3 regions of the Micromonospora sp. NPDC051543 genome follow, and region 1 is predicted to be linked to each of the others. Evidence: predicted binding sites of a transcription regulator. Region 1 holds the regulator's gene; each other region holds the start of a gene.

Evidence for each region. Region 1 encodes HrcA, which represses chaperone genes, less so after heat shock. Its sites were predicted from a motif close to GGTTNGCACNCTCNNNNNGAGNGTGCNAACC; they were not measured.
Region 2: a site for HrcA is predicted at 5,372-5,402, ahead of groES (co-chaperone GroES). Genes of this name have one in related genera too.
Region 3: a site for HrcA is predicted at 4,265-4,295, ahead of groL (chaperonin GroEL). Genes of this name have one in related genera too.

What each region holds. Positions count from the first base shown of each region.
Region 1 covers NZ_JBITDT010000015.1:61,207-68,975, forward strand. The annotation lists gene ACIA3K_RS24990 (SDR family NAD(P)-dependent oxidoreductase) at 1-335, shown strand, start outside; gene ACIA3K_RS24995 (enoyl-CoA hydratase-related protein) at 514-1,323, opposite strand; gene hemW (radical SAM family heme chaperone HemW) at 1,343-2,566, shown strand; gene ACIA3K_RS25005 (DUF4870 domain-containing protein) at 2,629-3,270, opposite strand; gene hrcA (heat-inducible transcriptional repressor HrcA) at 3,459-4,481, shown strand; gene dnaJ (molecular chaperone DnaJ) at 4,555-5,703, shown strand; gene ACIA3K_RS25020 (16S rRNA (uracil(1498)-N(3))-methyltransferase) at 5,705-6,439, shown strand; gene ACIA3K_RS25025 (SDR family NAD(P)-dependent oxidoreductase) at 6,552-7,313, opposite strand; gene ACIA3K_RS25030 (histidine triad nucleotide-binding protein) at 7,361-7,720, shown strand.
Region 2 covers NZ_JBITDT010000021.1:39,445-47,213, forward strand. The annotation lists gene ACIA3K_RS28480 (ROK family protein) at 1-119, opposite strand, end outside; gene ACIA3K_RS28485 (sugar ABC transporter permease) at 142-1,404, opposite strand; gene ACIA3K_RS28490 (ATP-binding cassette domain-containing protein) at 1,401-2,219, opposite strand; gene ACIA3K_RS28495 (sugar ABC transporter substrate-binding protein) at 2,332-3,429, opposite strand; gene ybaK (Cys-tRNA(Pro) deacylase) at 3,607-4,086, opposite strand; gene ACIA3K_RS28505 (methyltransferase domain-containing protein) at 4,096-5,277, opposite strand; gene groES (co-chaperone GroES) at 5,536-5,850, shown strand; gene groL (chaperonin GroEL) at 5,921-7,558, shown strand; gene ACIA3K_RS28520 (molybdopterin-dependent oxidoreductase) at 7,685-7,769, shown strand, end outside.
Region 3 covers NZ_JBITDT010000004.1:193,882-201,650, forward strand. The annotation lists gene ACIA3K_RS08780 (S8 family serine peptidase) at 1-1,092, shown strand, start outside; gene ACIA3K_RS08785 (GNAT family N-acetyltransferase) at 1,132-2,067, shown strand; gene ACIA3K_RS08790 (hypothetical protein) at 2,144-2,389, shown strand; gene groL (chaperonin GroEL) at 2,448-4,070, opposite strand; gene ACIA3K_RS08800 (hypothetical protein) at 4,343-5,551, opposite strand; gene ACIA3K_RS08805 (cold-shock protein) at 5,667-5,870, opposite strand; gene ACIA3K_RS08810 (GNAT family N-acetyltransferase) at 6,155-6,685, shown strand; gene paaN (phenylacetic acid degradation protein PaaN) at 6,771-7,769, opposite strand, start outside.

The DNA of each region.
Region 1 (7,769 bases):
TGGCCGGGATGATCGCAGGTCACGTCCCGCCGATGGTCGGGCACACGGCGGCGAACGCCGGCGTCATCGGCATGACGCGACAACTCGCGCTCGAAGGCGCGCCGCACGGCATCCGAGCGGTGGCGGTCAGCCCCGGGCCCATCCTCACCCCGGCCAGTGAACGCGACCTGGGGGACGACCAGGCGGCCCGGGACGCGATCACCGCCAAGACCATGCTGAAGCGGTTCGCCCGCCCCGAGGAGGTCGCCGAGCTGGTGGTCTTCCTCGCCTCGGACCGGGCGTCGTACATCACCGGCGCCAACTACGCGGTCGACGGTGGCGCGACGGCGTGGTGACACCCCGGGGCGCCGCCGCTTCCGGGCGGGGCCCCGACCCCCATCGAGCGCCTTTGCTCTGCTTCAACAGAGGCAACACTCGGAGCCCTCGGGTGTTGCCTCTGTTGAAGCAGAGCAAAGGACGTGCGGAGGGCATGGGCGCCCCGCCGCTCACCGCAGCCGGCCGACGTCCCCGGCCCTACCCGGCCTGGTCACCGCGTTCGGCGTCCAGAACGGCCACCCATCGCGGTGACCTCTTCTCCCGGAACGCCATGACCCCCTCGCGCCCCTCGTCCGAGAGGAAGTAGCCCGTCGAGAGGGCGGACAGTCGGGCCAGGTCGCCCCGCAGCTCGGCGGTGCCCGGCCGGCGCAGCAGATCCTTCGCGCCGGCCAGCGCGCCGGGCGCGCCGCGGACCAGGGAGTCGCAGTAGCCCCGCACGACGTCGTCGAGCTCCTGGGCCGGCACCGAGGCCGTCACCAGGCCGACCTCGACGGCCCGCCGCCCGTCGAAGGTGTTCCCGGTCAGGTACAGCTCGGCGGCGGCGCGCGGGTGCAGCCGGGGCAGCACGGTCGCCGAGATCACCGCCGGGATCACCCCGATGCGGACCTCGGTGAACGCGAACGTCGCCTCGTCGGCGCAGACCGCCAGATCGGCGGCGGCGATCAGGCCCAGCCCGCCGGCCCGCGCGGGCCCGGCGACCCGGGCCAGGATCGGCTTCGGGCACTCCCAGAGCGCCGCCAGCACGTCGCCCAGCATGCCGGCGGGCACGGTTCCGCTGGCGTACGCCGCGGCAGTCTCCTTCAGGTCCGCGCCGGAGCAGAAGACCGGGCCGCTGTGGTCGAGCACGATCACGCGGACCGCGTCGTCGGCCACCGCGTCCGTCAGCCCCGCCAGCAACTGGGTCATCAGGGCGGTGGAGAGCGCGTTGCGGTTGTGCGGGCTGTCCAGGGTGAGGGTGGTCACCCCACGGGCCGTGGCGACCCGCACGAGCACGTCGGGAGAGGTCATGCCGGGCACACTAGTGGCCATGCCCGGCGTCCTTCCAGATGGTGAGACCGTCCCCGTCGACGGATCGTTGCCCGCCACCGCCACCACGGCGGTCGGCGCGCGCGGCTTCGGCGTGTACGTCCACGTCCCGTTCTGCGCCAGTCGCTGCGGCTACTGCGACTTCAACACGTACACGGCCGCCGAGCTGGGTGGGGGCGCGAGCCGCGAGGCGTACGCCGACACCGTGCTGGCCGAGTTGGCGCTCGCCGCCCGGGTGCTCGGCGACAGCCCGCCACCCCGCGTCGACACCGTCTTCGTCGGCGGCGGCACGCCGACCCTGCTCCCCGCCGACGACCTGGCCCGCATCCTCGAGGGCATCGACCGCACCTGGGGGCTCGCCGCCGACGCCGAGGTGACCACCGAGGCGAATCCGGAGTCGGTCACGCCGGAGTCGTTGACGCTGCTGCGCACGGCCGGCTACACCCGGATCTCGCTGGGCATGCAGTCCGCGTCGCCCGGTGTGCTGGCGATCCTCGACCGCAAGCACAGCGCCGGCCGGGCCACCGCCGCCGCCCGCGAGGCGCGCGAGGCCGGGTTCGACCACGTCAACCTGGACCTGATCTACGGCACGCCGGGGGAACGGGCCGAGGACTTTGCCGCCACCTTGGCGCAGGTCGTGGCCGCCGGGGTCGACCACGTCAGCGCGTACGCCCTCATCGTGGAGGACGGCACCCGGCTCGCCGCGCGGATGAAGCGCGGCGAGTTGCCGTACCCCAGTGACGACGTGGCGGCGGACCGCTACCTGGCCGCGGAGGCCGCCCTCGACGCGGCCGGCCTCTCCTGGTACGAGGTGTCCAACTGGGCGCGCACCGACGAGGCCCGGTGCCGGCACAACCTGCTCTACTGGACCGGCGCCGACTGGTGGGGCCTCGGCCCGGGCGCGCACAGCCACGTCGGCGGGGTGCGCTGGTGGAACGTGAAGCACCCCACCACGTACGCCCAGCGGCTGGCGGCCGGCGCGTCACCCGGCCTGGCCCGCGAGGTGCTGACCACGGACGAGGCGCACATGGAGGACGTGATGCTCCGGCTGCGGCTCGCCAGCGGACTGCCGCTGGGGGTGCTCGACGACGCCGGTCGGGCCGGTGCCGCGCGGGCCCTCGCCGACGGTCTGCTGGACGCCGAGGGGTACGCCGCCGGACGGACGGTCCTCACCCTGCGCGGCCGGCTGCTCGCCGACGCGGTCGTGCGGGACCTGCTGCCCTGAGCCGGACGCCCGCCCGGCCGGCGGCGGTGTGCCGGACCGGCCGGGGGAGCGGCCGGCCCGGATCACTTGATGAAGTTGGCGGAGAGCGGGTAGCGGTAGAGCTGCCCCTCGTTGGCCTTGATGCCGGCGAGGATGCCGCACACGGCGCCGAGCACGACGGCCGCCACGACGCCGATGAAGCCGATGACGATGCAGGACAGCACCCAGCCGACCAGGCCGACGATCGACCAGATGAGCTGGAAGTTGAGCGCCGACACGGCGTGCGCCCGGACGGTCGGGGACTGGCTGCCCCGGGCGAGCAACGCCACCAGCGGGGCGATCCAGCCGAGCACGCCAGCGCTGATGATCATCCCGGCGGCGCCGCCGAAGTGGGCGACGAGCGCCCAGGTCTTGTCCTCGTTGTTGGCGTAACCGCCGCCGGGGTTGCCGTATGCGCCGCCGGTCGGATACCCGCCAGTCGTGCCACCCGGCGGTGGGTAATTACCTGGTGGGGGGTAACCGCCCGGCGGAGGGTAGCCGCCCGACGGCGGTTGGTCACCGGTGGGCGGCGGATAGCCACCGGCTGGGGGATAGCCGCCCGGGCCGGGCGCCCCGGACAGTGGTGCGGTGGGCGGCTCGGCCGACGACGGCGAGCCGGGCGGGTTCGGCTCCGGCGGGTAGTTGCCGGGGTCTCCCGCGCCGGGAGGGCGAGGTGGTTCAGTCATGGTTGTCACGGTAGGTGCCCTTGGCAACGTCGCACCAGTGCGACACCGAGCGCGCCGGACCGGGACAACCTTGATCATCGCGTCGGCGGGCACGCCGACGTAGACTGGCACTCGTTACAGTCGAGTGCCAGGACGGTCCGTCGGCCCCGGATGGGCCGGCGGCCGACGTGCGACAGGAGGTGCGGAGGATGGGTCTGGACGACCGGAAACTCGCCGTGCTCCGCGCCATCGTCGAGGACTACGTCTCGACCCAGGAGCCGGTCGGCAGCAAGGCGCTGGTCGAGCGGCACCAGCTCGGGGTCTCCCCGGCGACGGTCCGCAACGACATGGCCGTGCTGGAGGAGGAGGGCTACATCCGGCAGCCGCACACCAGCGCCGGCCGGGTGCCCACCGACCGTGGCTACCGGCTCTTCGTCGACCGGCTGTCCCGGGTCAAGCCGCTCAGTCCGGCCGAACGCCGGGCCATCGAGCGCTTCCTCGTCGGGGCCGTCGACCTCGACGACGTGGTCCACCGCACCGTACGGCTGCTCGCCCAGTTGACCCGCCAGGTGGCCGTGGTGCAGTACCCGAGCCTCGCCCGCTCCTCGGTACGCCACCTGGAGCTGGTGCCGATCTCCACCACCCGGCTGATGCTCGTGATGATCGCGGACACCGGCCGAGTGGAGCAGCGGCTGGTGGAGCTGCCCGGGCCGGTGCCCGCCGACGACGTCACCGACCTGCGTCGCCTGGTCAACGAGAAGCTCGCCGGCGAGCGCATGTCCGACACGCCGCCGCTGGTGCAGGCGCTGGTGGAGGAGGCGCCGGTCCAGCTGCGCCCGGCCATGACCACGCTCTCCACCGTCCTGCTGGAGACGCTCGTCGAGCGGCACGAGGAACGCATCGCCCTGGCCGGCACCGCCAACCTGACCCGGGGCGGTCTGCTCGACTTCCAGGGTTCGCTGCGGCCCATCCTGGAGGCGTTGGAGGAGGAGGTCGTGCTCCTCAAGCTCATCGGCGAGACCGAGCCCAGCACGACCCGGGTGCTGATCGGCGACGAGAACGAGTTCGACAACCTGCGTGCCGCCTCGGTGGTCAGCACCGGGTACGGCCCGGGGGCCACCATCGTGGGCGGCCTGGGAGTGCTGGGGCCGACCCGGATGGACTACCCCGGCAATATCGCCATGGTGCGCGCCGTGGCACGCTACGTGGGCGAGCTGCTGGCCCAGAACTGACCAGTCAGGGCCGACGGCCGGCTGCGGCCGCCGGTCGGCGCAACGCGAGACGAACATGAGGACACGGAACGCAGTGGCCAGGGACTACTACGGCATCCTCGGTGTCAGCCGGGAAGCCTCCGATGACGAGATCAAGCGCGCCTACCGCAAGCTGGCGCGCCAGTTCCACCCGGACGTCAATCCGGACCCGGAGGCCCAGGAGAAGTTCAAGGACATCAACGCCGCGTACGAGGTCCTCTCGGACGACCGGAAGCGGCAGATCGTCGACCTGGGTGGCGACCCGCTCGCCCCCGGCGGCGGGGGCGCGGGCGGCCCGGGTGGTCCGGGGGGAGCCGGCCCGTTCGTCGGTTTCCAGGACATCATGGACGCGTTCTTCGGTGGCGCCGCGGGCGGCGCCGGCCGTGGGCCGCGTCCACGGACCCGACCGGGCGCGGACGCGATCCTGCGCCTCGAACTGGACCTGCACGAGACGGCGTTCGGCGTCGAAGCCCCGATCACCGTCGACACCGCCGTGCTCTGCACCACCTGCTCGGGCGCCGGCACCGCGGCCGGTACCCACCTGGCCACCTGCGAGGCGTGCGCCGGCCGGGGCGAGGTGCAGTCGGTGCAGCGCACCTTCCTCGGCCAGGTGGTCTCGGCCCGGCCGTGCACCGTCTGCCAGGGCTACGGCACCACCATCCCGCACCCCTGCCCGACCTGCGCCGGCGACGGCCGGGTACGCACCCGTCGCTCGCTCACGGTCAAGATCCCGGCCGGCGTCGAGGACGGCATGCGGATCCGGCTGGCCCAGCAGGGTGAGGTGGGACCGGGCGGCGGCACCGCCGGCGACCTCTACGTGGAGATCCACGAACGTCCGCACGACGTCTACTCCCGCAAGGGTGACGACCTGCACTGCCGCGTCACCGTGCCGATGACCGCCGCCGCGCTGGGCACCCGGCTCACCATCAAGACGCTGGACAGCGAGGAGACCGTCGACGTCAAGGCCGGCACCCAGCCGGCCAGCACGTTGCGACTGCGCGCCCGGGGCGTACCGCACCTGCGCGGCACCGGCCGGGGCGACCTCTACGTGCACCTGGACGTCCGCACGCCCACCAAGCTCGACCCCGACCAGGAGAAGATGCTGCGCGACTTCGCCAAGACCCGGGGCGAGGAGGTCGCCGAGCTGACCAAGCAGGGCGGCTTCTTCTCCCGGATGCGCGACGCGTTCAACGGGCACGCCTGAGGTGTCGGCGCCGCTGTTCCTGGTGGACGCGCTGCCCATCGGTGACGCGCTGACCCTGGACGGCCCGGAGGGGCACCACGCCGCCACCGTGCAGCGGCTGCGCGTCGGCGAGGAGTTGCTGCTCGCCGACGGTCGGGGCGGCACGGCCGCCGCCGTGGTCACCGCCGTCGGCCGGGGCAGCCTGGAGGTCGCTGTCACCTCCCGGGGGTACGCGGACGCGCCCGTACCCCGGATCGTCACCGTGCAGGGCATCGCCAAGGGTGACCGGGGCGAGCTGGCCGTGCAGGCGATGACCGAGGTCGGGGTGGACGAGATCGTGCCCTGGGCGGCGTCGCGCTCGGTGGCCCAGTGGCGGGGCGACCGGGGCGTACGCGCACGCGAGAAGTGGGTCGCCACCGCCCGCGAGGCGGCCAAACAGGCCCGCCGGCCCTGGCTGCCCGTCGTGGCCGGCGCGCCGGACGAGTCCACCGCCACGGTCGCCCGCCGGATCGCCGGCGCCGCCGCCGGGTTCGTCCTGCACGAGGAGGCCGACGAGCCGTTGACCCGCGTCGACCTGCCGTCGGGCGGGGAGATCGTCCTGGTGGTCGGCCCGGAGGGCGGCATCGACCGGGCCGAACTGACGGCCTTCCGTGAGGCCGGTGGCCGGCCGGTACGCCTCGGGCCGGAGGTGCTGCGTACCTCCACGGCCGGCGTGGCCGCGCTCAGCGTGCTCGCCACCCGCCTCGGCCGCTGGTAGTTCCACCTTCCGCCGCGGCGGGCCTCCATGCCCGCCCGCTCGCCGTGTTCGGCCCCGGAGGTCGGCGGCCCGGAGGCCGTGCTCGGCTCCGAGCTGCGCCGGGAGCGGGCGGTCAGCTGCGCAGGTACGAAGCGCCGTTCAGGTCGACGATCGTGCCGGAGGCCCACTCGGCCTCGGGCGAGGCCAGCCAGTGCACCGCGGCCGCGATCTCCTCCGGGCGGGCCACCCGGTCGAACGGGCTCTGCGCCCGGATCGCCGCGCCCCGCTCGCCGCGCAGGTGCTCGGTCGTCATGTCGGTCGCCACGAAACCCGGCGCCACCGTGGCGACCGTGATGCCGTACGGCGCGAGCGCCACGGCGAGGGACTGACCGAGGGCGTTCAGCCCCGCCTTGCTGGCGCCGTACGCCGGCTGCTCCGGCTCGCCCCGGAACGCGCCCCGGGAGGACACGTTGACGATCCGGCCACCCCGCTCGCGCAGGTGCTGGGCGGCGCACCAGATCACGTTCCCCGCACCGGTCAGGTTGGTCTCCAGCACCTGCCGCCAGCGAGCCTGCCACTCCTCGTACGAGGTGCCGAAGATCGGGTGCGGGACGTTTCGGTCGCCGTACGTGCCGGCGTTGTTGACCAGCACGTCCAGGCCACCGAGTTGCTCGGCGGCCCGGTCGACCATGGTGCGGACCGCGTCCGGGTCGGTGAGGTCGGCGCGGACCACCACGTGCCCCGACCCGGGCAGCCCGGCGCGTAGTGCCTCGGCCGCCTCGGCGGAGTCGCGGTGGTGGATCGCCACCCGGTCCCCACTGGCGGCGAACGCCTCCACCACCGCCCGGCCGATGCCGCGCGAGGACCCCGTCACCAGAACCGCCCGATCCGTCATGCCGGCCATCCTGCCTGAGCCGCACCTCTCGTCCTTACACTGCCCCGATGGGATCCGACTGCCTGTTCTGCCGCATCGTCGCCGGGGAGATCCCGGCCACCGTGGTCCGTGAGACCGACACCACGCTCGCCTTCCGCGACATCGACCCGAAGGCCCCGGTACACGTCCTGGTCATTCCGAAGGAGCACTACGCCGACGTGGCCACCCTCGCCGAGGGTGACCCGGCGCTGGCCGGGGCCGTGCTGGCCTCGGCCGCCGCGGTGGCCGAGGACGAGGGGCTGCTCGGCGACGGGTTCCGGCTGATGTTCAACACCGGGGCGTACGGCGGGCAGGAGGTGTTCCACGCGCACGCCCACCTGCTCGGCGGCGCGCCACTCGGTCCGATGCTCGCCCGAGATCTGACGTGACGGCCGGCCTGACGCTCTGCCCGGGCTGTTGACGCTTCGATATCCGACA
Region 2 (7,769 bases), on a different contig from region 1:
TTCAACCCCAGCGCGGTGGTGAGCTCGGCACGGGTGGTCGACCCGTGGACGTGCACGTACCGCAGCAGGGCCCCGAGGTTCTGCCGGCGAACCTCCTCCTGGCTGGGTGCCGGGCGCATGCTGGTGCTACCTCCCGCGCGGTCAGCGGGTGCCGGTGGCTGCCGCGCGACGGCGGGAGAGCGCGTCGACGCTGGCGGCGAGCAGGAGCACGACGCCGGTGACCACGTACTTGACTCCCGCGCTGTAACCCATCAGGCCCATTCCGTTTTCGATGACCGCCACCACCGCGCCGCCGAGAACGGCGTCGAGGACGCGACCCTTGCCGCCGAAGAGGCTGGTGCCACCGATGACGGCCGCGCCGACCGCGTAGAGGAGTACGTTACTGCCCCCCGTGTTCGGGTCGACCGAGTTGGCCCGGCTGGCGGCCACGATGCCTCCGACGGCGGCCATCGACGAGCAGATCATGAACACCGAGATCCGGATGCGGTCGACGCCGATGCCGGCCCGGCGGGCCGCTTCCCGGTTGCCGCCCACGGCGTAGATGTGCCGGCCGTAGCTGGTGCGTTGCAGCACGAACGTCCACACGACCAGTAGCACCGCGATGATCGGCACCACGATCGGCACGCCCTTGAGCGAGCTGATCAGGACGTTGCGGCTGCGTTCCAGGTTGAGGACGTACACGGCCGTGCCGAGGATGATGGCGAGCCCGGCGATCCGCAGCGCCACCACGGCGATCGGGTCGGTGATCAGGCCGCGGGCCACCCGGTTGCGGTGCCGCAGCAGTTGCACCGCCGCGTAGCCGACGACCGCGAGGATGGCGAACGCCCAGCCCAGGGTGGGGGTGAGGTTGCGGTTGGCGATGGCGACGAGCACGTCGTCGCGGACGGAGATGTTGGTGCCCTCCTTCACCAGCAGGAGCACGATGCCCTGGAAGGCGAGGAAGCCGGCGAGGGTGACCACGAAGGACGGAATGCCGACCTTCGCGACGAGCATCCCGAGGCTGGTGCCGATGACCAGGCCGGTGGCGATCGCGGCGAGCACGGCGACCCACCAGGGGTAGCCGAGCACGGTGACCACGTTGGCCAGCACCGCCGCGCAGACGCCGCTGGCGAAGCCGGCGGAGAGGTCGATCTCGCCGAGCAGCAGCACGAAGACCAGGCCCATCGCGATCAGCGTGACCGCCGCGCCCTGCGTGAAGAGGTTGGCGAAGTTTCCCGCCGACAGGAACGACGACGGCCGCATGACCGCGAAGACGGTGCAGAGCACGATGAGGCCGAGGACGGCCGGCAACCCGCCGACGTCGCCACCGCGTACCCGACTCAGGTAGTTGCGGGCGTGCCCGCCGACGGTCGGCGGCGGTGTGACGGCCGCCGGGCCGTCCTTGCGCACGGCGGTGGTGGTCATCGGTCGCCTCCTGGAATCGAATCGGCCGGCTGCGGGCCGTCGCCGTTGCTGCCCGGCTCGGTGGCGAGGCCGAGTCCGCCCGAACGCCCGGCGGTGATCAGCTCAACGATCTGGGCGTGGGTGATGTCGGTGGTCTTCACCTGGGCGACCATCTGGCCGAGGTACAGCGCGGCGATCCGGTCGGCGACGGCGAAGACGTCGTTCATGTTGTGCGAGATGAGCACCACGGCCAGGCCGTTGTCGGCGAGGCGGCGGACGAGTTCGAGCACCTGGGCGGTCTGCGCCACGCCGAGCGCTGCGGTCGGCTCGTCCAGGATGACCAGTTTGCTGTTCCACAGCACCGCCTTGGCGATGGCCACGGTCTGGCGCTGACCACCGGAGAGGCTGGACACGTGCTGGCGCAGCGAGGTGACGGTGCGGACGGAGAGCCCGGCGAGTGTCTCGGCGGCGAGCTGTTCCATGGTCGGCTCGTCCAGGACGAGACCACTGCGCTTCTCCCGGCCGAGGAACATGTTCTGCACGATGTCCAGGTTGTCGCAGAGCGCCAGGTCCTGGTAGACGACCTCGATGCCGAGCGCGGCGGCGTCGCGAGGGCTGCCGATGTGCACCGGCTCGCCGTTGAACAGGAACTCGCCGGCGTCGGTGGGGTGGATGCCGCTGATGCACTTCACCAGGGTCGACTTGCCGGCGCCGTTGTCGCCGACCAGCGCGGTCACTTCGCCCGGGTGGACGGTCAGGGCGACGTCGCGGAGCACCTGGACGGGACCGAAGCTCTTGTCGATCCCGCGAAGCTCCAGCAGGGGGGTCGCGGACACGGGGGTCTCCTTCAGGGAGGGTCGGGGCCCGTCCGGCGGGCGCCGCCCGGCACGGGAGAGGTGCTCCCGTGCCGGGCGGCGGTGGTCGTCCCGGCGGGTACTGCGGCGTCGGTCAGCTGATGCCGGCGTCGGCGCAGGCCTTGGCGTACGCCGCGGTGCAGACCTCTTCCTTGGTCACGTAGCCGTCGGCGATGACGTCCTTGATGTTGTCCTTGTAGATAGCCTTCGGGGTGAGCAGCACCGAGGGGACGTCGCGGTTGCCCTCCGGGTCCTTCACCGTCTGGCCGGTGTCCTTCTTCTCGCCCTTGGCGAGCGCGATGGCCAGGTCGGACGCGGCCTTCGCCTCTTCGCGGACGGCCTTGTAGACGGTCATGCACTGGTCACCGGCGAGGATGTTCTGCAGTCCCTCGGTGCTGGCGTCCTGACCGGTCACCGGCACCTTGCCGTTGAGCTTGTTCTTCTTGAGGATCGAGATGGCGGCGTTGCCGAGGCCGTCGTTGGCGGACAGCACACCGTCGATCTTGCCGTTGGCCTTGGTGAGCTGCTGCTCGAAGATCGTCGCGGCCTGCGCGTTGTCCCACGCCGGCACGGCGTCCTCGGGGCCCTTGACGTACTCCTTGGAGTCGAACTTCGGCTTGAGTACCGAGTCGTAGCCGGCCTTGAACAGGGTGGCGTTGTTGTCGGTGGGGGAGCCGTTCAGGTACGCCACGACGGGGTTCTTGGCGCCCTTCTCGGTGAGGCACTTCGACAGGCCCTCACCCTGGAGCTTGCCGACGACCTCGTTGTCGAAGCTGACGTAGTACTGGGCGGAGCCGCCCAGGGTGAGCCGGTCGTAGTCGATGGTGGCGACGCCCTGCGACTTCGCCTTGTCGAGCACGGCCTTGCCGGTGCCGGAGTCCAGGTTGACGATCATCAGGGCGGTGACGCCGCTAGTGATCATCTGGTCGGCGATGGTCTGGAAGGCGGTCTTGTCGTTCTGGGCGTTCTGGATGTCGTACTTGACGCCCGCGGCCTTGAACGCCTCCTCCAGGAAGCGACGGTCCGCGGTCTCCCAGCGGGCCGAGGACTTGCTGTCCGGGAGGATCACGCCGATCTTCGGGGTCTTGGCGGAGCCGCCGGCGTCGGAGCCGGAGTCGTCGTCGCCGCACGCGGTCAAACCGCCGGTCGCGAGCAGGCCCACGGCGGCGATGGTGAGGATCCCCTTACGCATGTGCAGGGTCCTTTCGGAGGTGGGGGAGGTGTTGTTTTGTTGTGTCCGGCAACGTATTCCGCGTCACACTGGCACCACAAGACCACGCAGGTCCCAAGTTTGTTGGAAGCGATAACAATTCAGCAACGCGACTGTTACTCGCCGAACATCCCGCGAAAAGGGCGATGTAACGACAGGTCAGTGGGCCTGCAACGGCGCGGTACGGGCCTCGGTGAGCGCCACCAGGTCCGCCGCCGCCAGTTCGAGTTGCAGCCCGCGCCGACCAGCGGAGACGTAGATCGTCGGCAGGTTCAGCGCGGAGTCGTCGAGCACGGTGGGCAGCCGTCGGCGCTGCCCGAGCGGGCTGATCCCGCCCCGCACGTAGCCGGTGGCCCGCTCGGCGACCGTCCGCTCGGCGAGCGCCGCCCGCTTGCCGCCGACCGCCACCGCGAGCGCCTTGAGGTCCAGCTCACCGGTCACCGGTACGACCGCCACGGTGAGGACACCGTCCACCTCGGTCACCAGCGACTTGAACACCCGCTCCGGAGCCACGCCGAGGGCCGCCGCCACCAGGGCGCCGTAGTTCGGGGCGTCCGGTGCCACCCGGTACGGGTGGGTGCGGTGCGCGATCCCGCGCTTGGCCAGTAGTGCCGTTGCCGGAGTGCCCTGTCCCGCCACGCCTCGAACCTAGACGACAGGCTGGCCGATCAGCACTGTCGGCGCTCCGGCGACCCGGGTCAGCACCAGGCTCGCCGCCTGGTCGCCAGCCAGGCGCAGGTCCCGACGCAACTGCTCCGGCGTCAGCGCCGAACCCCGCTTGAGGATCTCCACCCGGCCCACCCGACGCTCGCGCAGCAACGCCCGCAGGCGCTTGAGCGAGAACGGCAGCACATCGGTGATCTCCAGGCAGCGCGCGTACGGGGTACGGGTCGGCTGGTCGGCGTAGAGGTACGCGATGCTCGGGTCGGCCAGGGTGGCGTCCAGCTCCGCGGCCAGCTCGGCGACGAGATGCGCGCGGACCACCGCCGGGTCCGGGTCGTACAGGTAGCGGCGCGGGGGCCCGACCAGCGCCTCCGTGTCGCCCGAGCCGGTGAGCTGGTGGATCTCCGTCCGGTACACGCTGGCGCGACGGGGCACCTCGGCCAGCTCTCCGCACCAGAGCGCGGCCTCGACCAGGTCGCCGTCCACGCCGACCCACTCCGCCTCCGCGCCGGCCGGAATGAGCGCGTGATCCAGGCCCGGCGCCACCTTCACCACCGTGCGCGGCACCCGCTCGGCCAGACCGGTCACGAAGTCCCAGGGCGGCGAGTAGGCACGCGGGTCGAAGATCCGTCGTCCGGTGCCGGTGGCCCGTCGGGCCGGGTCGCAGAAGACGCCGTCCACCCGCGACACGTCGAACGCGGTCGCGTCGCCGCACTCGACCGTGAACAGGTCGGCCAGCCCGGCTGCGGCGGCGTTGGCGGCGGCCATCGCCGCGGTCACCGGGTCGGCCTCCACCCCGTACACCCGAATGCCGGCACGGGCGGCGGCCAGCGCGTCCGCGCCGAGGCCGCACCCGAGATCGGCGAGGGTGCGCACGCCGGCCGCGTGCAGCCGGGCGGCCCGCCGGTCGGCGACCACCCGGCGGGTGGCCTGTTCCAGGCCGGGGCGGGTGAGGAACATCCCGGCGGCGGCGGGGCCGAACTTGCCCACCGCCCGGTGGCGCAGCTCGGCCTGGGTGAGGGCCGCCGCCGCCAGCATGGGGGGCACCCCGGCCGCGCGGAGCGCCGACGCCGCGGTCAGTGGATCGCCGCCGGCCAGCTCGGCCGCCGCCGTGAGGGCGGCCGACCCCTCGGGGGTACGCAGTTCCGCCAACTGATCGAGATCCACCTGCCCATTCTCCCGACCGAGGGGAAAATTCCGCTGGCGGGGCGCGACGCGCTGGCACTCTCCTTGACGGAGTGCTAGCCACGGAATAACCTGCGATTAGCACTCTCACCCTGAGGGTGCCAGCTCCCGGGTCTCGCGACCCGGGTGCGCACGCCAGGCGGACCGGCACCCGCGACGACGGCCCCGCCCGGTGGCATGAGGCAGATTGACGCTGGTCAGCCCCGCTGGCCGGCAACGAAACCAGTACCCCAGGAGGGTATGCCCGTGACTACCGCGACCAAGGTTGCGATCAAGCCGCTCGAGGACCGCATCGTGGTCCAGGCGAACGAGGCTGAGACCACCACGGCGTCGGGCATCGTGATCCCCGACACCGCCAAGGAGAAGCCGCAGGAGGGCACCGTCCTCGCTGTCGGTCCGGGGCGCGTCGACGACAACGGCAACCGGGTCCCGGTTGACGTGCAGGTCGGCGACACCGTCCTCTACTCGAAGTACGGCGGCACCGAGGTCAAGTACGCCGGCGAGGAGTACCTGGTGCTCTCCGCCCGCGACGTCCTCGCGGTCATCGAGAAGTAAGCAACCGATCAGTGTCGCTGCCCCGGTCCGGCTCGCCGGGCCGGGGCAGCGGCGCTTCGAAGGGACATTCATGGCGAAGATCCTCAGCTTCTCGGACGACGCCCGACACCTGCTGGAGCACGGTGTCAACGCCCTCGCTGACGCGGTCAAGGTCACCCTCGGACCGCGCGGGCGCAACGTCGTCCTGGACAAGAAGTTCGGTGCGCCGACGATCACCAACGATGGCGTGACCATCGCGAAGGAGATCGAGCTCACCAACCCCTACGAGAACCTCGGCGCGCAGCTGGTCAAGGAGGTGGCGACCAAGACCAACGACGTCGCCGGCGACGGGACCACCACCGCGACCGTGCTGGCGCAGGCGATGGTCCGTGAGGGCCTGCGCAACGTGACCGCCGGGAGCAACCCGGCCGGCCTCAAGCGGGGCATCGACGCGGCGGCCGCCAAGGTCTCCGAGGCGCTGCTCGGCAAGGCGGTCGAGGTCTCCGGCAAGGAGTCGATCGCGAACGTGGCGACGATCTCCGCGCAGGACGCCACCATCGGCGAGCTGATCGCCGAGGCGATGGAGCGGGTCGGCCGCGACGGTGTCATCACCGTCGAGGAGGGCTCGATGCTCACCACCGAGCTGGAGGTGACCGAGGGTCTCCAGTTCGACAAGGGCTTCATCTCGCCGAACTTCGTCACCGACCTGGAGGGTCAGGAGTCCGTCCTCGAGGACGCGTACATCCTGGTCACCACCCAGAAGATCTCGGCGATCGAGGAGCTGCTCCCGCTGCTGGAGAAGGTCCTGCAGAACAGCAAGCCCCTGCTGATCATCGCCGAGGACGTGGACGGCCAGGCGCTCTCCACCCTGGTGGTCAACTCGCTGCGCAAGACCCTCAAGGTCTGCGCGGTCAAGGCCCCGGGCTTCGGCGACCGGCGCAAGGCCATGCTCCAGGACATCGCGATCTCCACGGGCGCCGAGCTGGTCGCCCCGGAGCTGGGCTACAAGCTCGACCAGGTCGGCCTGGAGGTGCTCGGCACCGCCCGGCGCGTCGTGGTCGACAAGGAGAACACCACGATCGTCGACGGCGGCGGCCAGAAGACCGAGGTCGACGACCGGGTGGCCCAGATCCGCAAGGAGATCGAGGCCTCCGACTCCGACTGGGACCGGGAGAAGCTGGCCGAGCGGCTGGCGAAGCTCTCCGGCGGCATCGCCGTGATCAAGGTGGGCGCGGCGACCGAGGTCGAGATGAAGGAGCGCAAGCACCGCATCGAGGACGCCATCGCGGCGACCAAGGCCGCGGTCGAGGAGGGCACCGTGCCCGGCGGCGGCGCCGCCCTGGTGCAGATCCTCCCCGTGCTCGACGACGACCTGGGCTTCACCGGCGAGGAGAAGGTCGGTGTCTCGATCGTGCGCAAGGCGCTGGTCGAGCCGCTGCGCTGGATCGCGCAGAACGCCGGCCACGACGGCTACGTCGTGACCCAGAAGGTCGCCGGCATGCAGTGGGGCAACGGCCTCGACGCAGCCACCGGCGAGTACGGCGACCTGGTCAAGTCCGGCATCATCGACCCGGTGAAGGTGACCCGCAACGCCGTCACCAACGCCGCGTCGATCGCCGGTCTGCTGCTCAGCACGGAGAGCCTCGTGGTGGAGAAGCCGGAGCAGCCCGAGCCGGCCGCGGCCGGTGGCGGCCACGGCCACGGCCACCAGCACGGCCCGGGCTTCTGACCCGGTAGCGACACCCGTTCCGGGGCATACCGCCGTATGGCGGTGTGCCCCGGTTTCGTCCACGCGAGCATTACCAAGCGATGACGTCGTTGGCGACCGGCCGAGATGATCGCGCACACTGGGCCGATGAGCACGACGTCACGGCGGTACGCCGCGCTGGCCGGAATCACCGCCGCCGCCGTCGCGATCGGCATCGCGGAGCCGGTGGCGG
Region 3 (7,769 bases), on a different contig from region 1:
GAGGTGGACGGCGGCCCGGCCGTGCGCGCCTGGCTCGCCCGCCGGCCCGAGGTGGCCCGGGTGCTGGTCAGCCAGCGCCTGCGGCCGCTGCCCGCCCCGGCGGGGCAGACCCGGGGCACCGCCCCGGCACCGACCGGCCCGGAGTGGAACATCCGTCAACTCGGCGCGGACCGGGTCTGGTCCCAACTCGGGGTGACCGGCACGGGGATCGTGGTCGGCAGTTCCGACTCCGGCGTGGACGGCGGCCACCCGGCGCTGCGGGCCGGGTTCCGGGGCGGTGACGACTCCTGGTACGACCCGTGGGACGGCACCCGGGCACCGAACGACCAGGGCGGGCACGGCACCCACACGGTGGGCAGCGCGGTCGGGCGCAACGGCATCGGCGTGGCCCCGGACGCGCAGTGGGTGGGCTGCGTCGACCTGGACCGCAACCTGGGCAGCCCGGGGCACTACCTGGACTGCCTCCAGTTCATGCTGGCGCCGTTCCCCGCGGGGGGTGACCCGTTCACCGACGGCCGGCCGGAGCGTGCCCCGCAGGTGCTGACCAACTCGTGGGGCTGCCCCTCGATCGAGGGCTGCGACCGGGACGCGTTGCTGCCGGCCACCACGGCGCTGGACGCGGCCGGGATCTTCGTGGTCGTCGCCGCCGGGAACACCGGCCCGTGGTGCGCGTCGATCGACGACGCACCCGCGCCGTACGCGAACGTGCTGACCGTGGGTGCGGTGGACGCGCAGCGACGCGTTGCGCAGTTCTCCTCGCGCGGGCCGGTGCCGGGCGGCGCGGGCAAGCCGGACGTGCTGGCCCCCGGGGTGCAGGTCGTCTCGGCCATGCCCGGCGGCGGGTACGCGGCGCTGGACGGCACGTCGATGGCGACCCCGCAGGTGGCGGGAGTGGTCGCGCTCATGTGGTCGGCGAACCCGGCGCTGATCGGCGACCTGGCCCGGACCCGGCAGATCCTGCGGGACACCGCCACGCCGGCCGAGCCGACGTACCGCTCGCGCAATCCCGGTGACGCCTGCGGCACCCCGGCGAACGTCACCGGCGCCGGCCAGGTCGACGCGTACGCCGCCGTCCGCGCCGCCCGGGGGTGACCAGTGCGGAGGCTGGCGGGTGATCTAGGGTCGGCACCCATGGACGCCGAGATCACCGTCACCGGGCTGGCCCTCGATCTCGCGCCCACCGTGGCGCGGCTCTGCGCGCAGGCCCTCGACCTGCCCGAGGACGCCGCCGAGGCGGACGCGATCGTGGACGTCCTGTGGCCCCGGGCCGCCGTCGACCGGACGGTGATCGGGCTGGGGGCGTACCGGGCCGGTGACCTGGTCGGGGTGCTGCTCTGCTCGGTGTCGCCGACGGAGCCGGGCATCGGGCACGTGGACCTGGTCGCCGTACTGCCGGGGCAGCGTCGCCGGGGCGTGGGCCGCACGCTGCTCGCCCGGGCCGAGCGGGCGCTCGCCGAGCACGGCGTGACCGAGGTGCTGCTGGCCGGAAACCCGCCGTACTACGCCTGGCCGGGCATCGACGTGCGGTACACCCCGGCGGTGTGCGCGGCCCTCGCACTCGGCTACCAGCAGGACCGGACCGCCTGGAACATGACGGCGGACCTGTCGTACGACGAGTCCCCGGCGCTACGGTCGACGGAGGCCGCCGAGCGTCGGCTGGCCGGGCAGGGCATCACGGTACGGCGGGCCGAGCCCGCGGACCTGCCGGCGCTGACCGCGTTCGCCCGGTCCACCTTCGGCGGCGCCTGGGACGGTGAGCTGGCCGGATCGGTGGGCCGCGAGAGGGCCGGCTGCCACCTGGCGGAGCGGGCCGGCGAGGTTCTGGGCTTCGCCGCCTACGGATCGTCCCGGCCGAGCTGGTTCGGGCCGATGGGCACGGCCCCGGCCGCCGAGGGCTCGGGCATCGGCGGGGTGTTGCTGCGACGCTGCCTGCGGGACCAGCGTGCGGCGGGACTGGACCGGGCGGAGATCGGCTGGGTGGGGCCGGTGCCGTTCTACTCGGGTAGCGCGGGTGCGCGGATCGAGCGGGTGTTCTTCCTGTACCGGCGACGCCTTGGGGCGGAATAGCGGTCAAATGGGACATTGATTCATTCGTCCGCGTCGGGCATCGACGCCCCCTACCGTTTCGGTAGAGGAGGCAGCCATGACCACGGAGGACGACCAGACCGAGGACGGCCCGCCGATCACCTGGAAACCGGCCGACGAACTGCCCGGCCAACTGCCGTTCGACCGGTTGGACTACGGCGACGCCGAACAGCTGGCCGAGATGAGCACCGACGGTCGACCGGCGACCGAGGAACCGCAGGAGATGGTGGACGCGCCGATCCGGTCGCTGCCGCCGTACGACCGGGCGCAGAAGCGCCGCAACCAGCGTCCACTGCCCACCTGACGACGAACGGGGCGGACCGCGTCAGCGGCCCGCCCCGTTCGGTGTGTCGGAACTGGACTCAGAAGTCCATGTCCCCGCCACCCGGGCCAGCCGGGGCAGCCGGGGTCTTCTCCGGCTTGTCCGCGACGACGGCCTCGGTGGTGAGGAACAGCGCGGCGATCGACGACGCGTTCTGCAGCGCCGAACGGGTCACCTTGGCCGGGTCGATGATGCCCGCGGCCAGCAGGTCGACGTACTCGCCGTTGGCGGCGTTGAGGCCGTGACCCGCTTCGAGGTTACGGACCTTCTCCACCACGACGCCGCCCTCGAGGCCGGCGTTGACGGCGATCTGCCGCAGCGGGGCGTCCAGCGCGACCTTGACGATGTTGGCACCGGTCGCCTCGTCGCCGACCAGGTCCAGCTTGTCGAAGGCGGTCTTGCCGGCCTGCACCAGCGCGACGCCACCACCGGGGACGATGCCCTCCTCGACGGCCGCCTTCGCGTTGCGAACGGCGTCCTCGATGCGGTGCTTGCGCTCCTTCAGCTCGACCTCGGTGGCCGCGCCGACCTTGATGACCGCAACGCCACCGGCCAGCTTGGCCAGCCGCTCCTGCAGCTTCTCGCGGTCGTAGTCGGAGTCGCTCTTGTCGATCTCGGCCCGGATCTGGTTGACCCGGCCCTGGATCTGCTCGGCGTCACCGGCACCGTCGACGATGGTGGTCTCGTCCTTGGTGACGACGACCTTGCGGGCGCGGCCCAGCATGTCGACGCTGACGGCGTCGAGCTTGAGGCCGACCTCCTCGCTGATGACCTGGCCACCGGTGAGGATGGCGATGTCGCCCAGCATGGCCTTGCGGCGGTCACCGAAGCCCGGCGCCTTGACGGCGACCGACTTGAAGGTGCCCCGGACCTTGTTGACGACGAGGGTGGCCAGGGCCTCGCCCTCGATGTCCTCGGCGATGATCAGCAGCGGCTTGCCGCCCTGCATGACCTTCTCCAGGATCGGGAGCAGGTCCTTCACCGACGAGATCTTGCTGTTGACGATCAGGATGTACGGGTCGTCGAAGACGGCCTCCATACGCTCCGGGTCGGTCATGAAGTAGGCCGAGATGTAGCCCTTGTCGAAGCGCATACCCTCGGTGAGCTCCAGCTCCAGCCCGAAGGTGTTGCTCTCCTCGACGGTGATGACGCCTTCCTTGCCGACCTTGTCCATCGCCTCGGCGATGATCTCGCCGACGGTGCTGTCGCCAGCGGAGATGGAGGCGGTGGAGGCGATCTGCTCCTTGGTCTCGACGTCCTTGGCGAGCTTGGACAGCTCCTCCGAGACGCTCGCGACAGCAGCCTCGATGCCCCGCTTCAGGGCCATCGGGTTGGCGCCGGCGGCCACGTTGCGCAGGCCCTCGCGAACCAGGGCCTGGGCCAGGACGGTCGCCGTCGTCGTGCCGTCACCGGCAACGTCGTCGGTCTTCTTGGCGACCTCCTTGACCAGCTCAGCGCCGATCTTCTCGTACGGGTCCTCGAGCTCGATCTCCTTGGCGATGCTCACACCATCGTTGGTGATGGTGGGGGCACCCCACTTCTTCTCGAGCACGACGTTGCGGCCCTTGGGGCCGAGGGTCACCTTTACGGCGTCGGCGAGCTGGTTCATGCCCCGCTCGAGGCCGCGGCGCGCCTCTTCGTCGAACGCGATCATCTTGGCCATACGGCGTTGTCCTCCTGGACACTCACGGGCCACCCGAGATGTGTGCCCCGGATGGGCCGCCTGGTGTACGCACCTTGGGACGTCGCCACCTGGCGACGACGACGTCCTTCGGCCGGGCCGGATAGCCCGCGACGACCGGCCATGTGCTGCCCCGGTGTCTCCACACCGGTGCAACCAGGCCCCACCGTCCCGACCATTGGCACTCACGGTATGCGAGTGCCAATGACTTGTTTAGCACTCTCACCTGCCGAGTGCAAGCACGATGAGCCCGGTCAGTCGAGTTCCGCAGCCAGTGTGGCCCCGTTCACGGGCCCCTCATGAGCGCGTTGCTCGGCGTACGTGATCAGCAGACCGATCAACTGGGCGAGGTGGGCCGGCAGGGCCAGCACGGCCGTGACGGCGATGACCGCCACCACCCCGACCGCGGGGCCCGGGGCAGCGAACGGATCCTCGCCGAACGCGACGGTGCCGGCCGACTCCAGGACGCCGGGCACCACGGTTCCGATGATCACCGCCGCGCCCACCAGGGCCACCCGGCCGAGCAGCATTCCGAGCCGGTCGTGGAACATCCGGAACGACCGGCCGATCGGGTTGTCCCGCTCGAACAGGTAGACCGGACCGGCCATGCTCAACGCGAACGCCAGGTAGATGCCCGGCAGCACGCAGAAGCAGACTCCGATGCCGATGAGCAGGCTGACCAGCAGCGTCCAGCCCCACACGCCGACGGCCCGGCGCAGCCCGTACCGCAGCGCCGCGTCGAGCCGGGCGGGCCGGCCGGCCGCCTGCTGGGTGATCACCCAACTGCCCGCGGCCCAGCCCAGCGCCTGCACCAGGCCGATCAGCAGACTGCCGCCGACCAGCACGACGACGAGGGTCAACAGGCTGGTGGCGAAGTTGTCCGGAAGCCCGGCCGACGGGTCCGTCTCGGCCTGCGCCTCCCAGGCGGGCGACGGGTCCAGACCGAACGAGATGACCGAGAGCACCGCCGCCGGCAGGACCTGGGTGAGCAGCATGATCGGCACCAACTGCCGCCAGCCCCGACGCAGCGCGCCCCAGAACCGGTCGAACCAGCCGCCGATACCGGCGCCGGGCGGAGTGACCAGGGCGTCGTTCGGGTCGAGGCCGTAACCCGGCGGGTACCAGCCGACCGGCGCCCCCGGATACCACGGTTGCCCGCCGTAGGGACCGGCCCCGGGCGGGTAGCCGCCGACGGGAGGAGCGGTCCAGCCCTGCGTCGGCGGGCCGGCCGGGACCCAGGCGCCGCGCGCGGGATCCCAGACCGGCGGCGGCTCAGCAGGCGGCATCCCAGCGGTGGGCGGCCCGACCGGCGGAATACCAGCGGTCGGCGGCCCGACCGGCGGCATCCCAGCGCCAGACACGGGCGGCGTACCCGGAACGGGTGACGCGCCGGAGCCTTCGACGGACGGGCCCGGCTCACCCGGCCCGGAGGGCGTGGCGGGTGGCGGCGACTGGTCGGTCATGAACCCTCCTCAGCATCGGCTGGAACGGTTCACGATCTTCCCGGGCCGGCGTCCGCGCCGCAGCCCCGACTCGCCAGCCGATCGAGCGGACAACCGGCGAGCAGATCGGGATCGGTCAGCCGATGACGCGGACGTGCTCCGCCTGCGGGCCCTTCTGGCCCTGGGCGATCTCGAACTCGACCCGCTGACCGTCGTCGAGCGCCTTGTAACCGTCCATCTCGATCGCGGAGAAGTGGACGAACACGTCCTGACCGCCGTCGACGGCGATGAAGCCGTAACCCTTCTCGGCGTTGAACCACTTCACGGAACCCTGTGCCACGGTGCACTTCCCTCACTCTGCGCGGCGTTGCCTGCCCGAACGTCCGGCACGGCCGGACACCCGCGAACCACCACCTCAGCGATCGACGACGACCGCTGAAAGAGGTGATCGAAATCGCACGCTACACGAGGAGTGACGGGAGCGCACGACCTCAAATCGGGCATAGTTCGTAGCGATCGGAGGGCCCGTCGGATTCATGACGATGGTTGTGTTTGGACCGGATGGAGGGGATCTGGCGGCACGGGTCGCCGGCGCGAGTCCGCCCCTGTGGTAGGCATGCGGGCATGAGCACCGACACGGGCGCCACGCCCCTGCGGCAGGCACGGATCCACCGGGTACGACCGCAGGACGCCGCCCGGATGCGGGCGCTGCGCCTGGAGATGCTCGCCGACGCGCCGTTGGCCTTCCTGGAGACCCTGGCCGATGCCGCGGCCCGACCGCACAACGAGTTCGCCGCCCGGGTGGCGTTCACGTCGACCGGTCCGCACACCGCGCAGTTCGTCGCGGATCCGGGCGGCCGGCTAGTCGGGCACGCCGGAGGAACGGCCGCCCCGAACGAGCCAGGCCTCACCGTGATCTACGCCGTGTACGTCACGCCGGCCTGGCGGGGCAGCGGGCTGCTCGGCGAACTGATCGACGGGGTGGCCGCCTGGTCGCGGGACTGCGGCCGGCCGGAGCTGATGTTGGAGGTGGTGGTCGGCAACGACCGCGCCTACCGGGCCTACCAGCGCCTCGGCTTCAAGGACACCGGCGTACGGGTCCCCCACCCCACCATCCCCGCCCTGAAAGAACTCCAGATGCGCCGCCCCGCATAAAACCCGCCTCCGACCCCGGTGATCAAGAGGTTTGCGTCAAGAACAGCGTGATTTCTGACGCGAACCTCTTGATCACCGCGAGAGGTCAGGCCGGGCGCCGAGACTGCACGATCCGGAACCGGTTGGCCACGTAGGCCCCGTCGGTCAGGGCCGAGTTCGCCGCCGCGTTGGCGCCGCTGCCGTGGAAGTCGGAGAAGGCCGCCGACTGGTTCACGAAGACGCCGCCGGTGAGGTTGCCGGACAGGTGCACGCCGACCTCGACCGCGACCGCCTCGGCGGCGTCCAGCACCGCCTCGTCGGTGGAGTAGACCCCGGCGGTCAGCGCGCCCTTCTCACCGATGGTCCGGCGCATCAGCTCCAGACTGTGCGCGGTGGAGTCGGTCGCGATGGCGAAGGAGATCGGCCCGAACCACTCCCGGCCGTACGTCTGCGCGTCGTCCGCGGTCAGCTTCACGATCGTCGGGGTACGCACCACCGCGTCGGCGTACGACGGGTGCGCCACCGTCCGCGACTCCAGCACCGGCTCGCCGACCTTGGTGACCTCGGCCAGCCGCTCCAGCACCCCGTCGTTGACGATGGCGCCGGTCAGCTCGACACCACGGGCCGGGTCGGCGGTCAGCTTGCCGATCGCCGCCGCGATCCCGCCGGCCACCTCGTCGAAGCTCTTGTGCCCCTGGTCGGTCTCGATGCCGCCGGCCGGGATGAGGATGTTCTGCGAGGTGGTGCACATCTGCCCGCTGTAGAGGGTCAGCGTGAACCCGAGGTTGCGGCACATGCCGGCGAAGTCGTCGGTGGAGTCGATGACGACCGTGTTCAGGCCGGCCTTCTCGGTGTAGACCGACGCCTGCCGGGCGTGTGTCTCCAGCCAGTCGCCGTACTCGGTGGAACCGGTGAAGTCGACGATCTTGACGGCCCGGTGCAGGGCCAGGTCGCTGGCGAGCTTCTCACCGGGGGCCTCGGCCGCCAGCAGGACCAGGTTCGGGTCGAAGCCGGCCTCGGCGAGCACCTCCCGGGCGTACTTCACGGTGATCGCCAGCGGCAGCACCGCGCGCGGGTGCGGCTTCACGATCACCGGGTTGCCGGT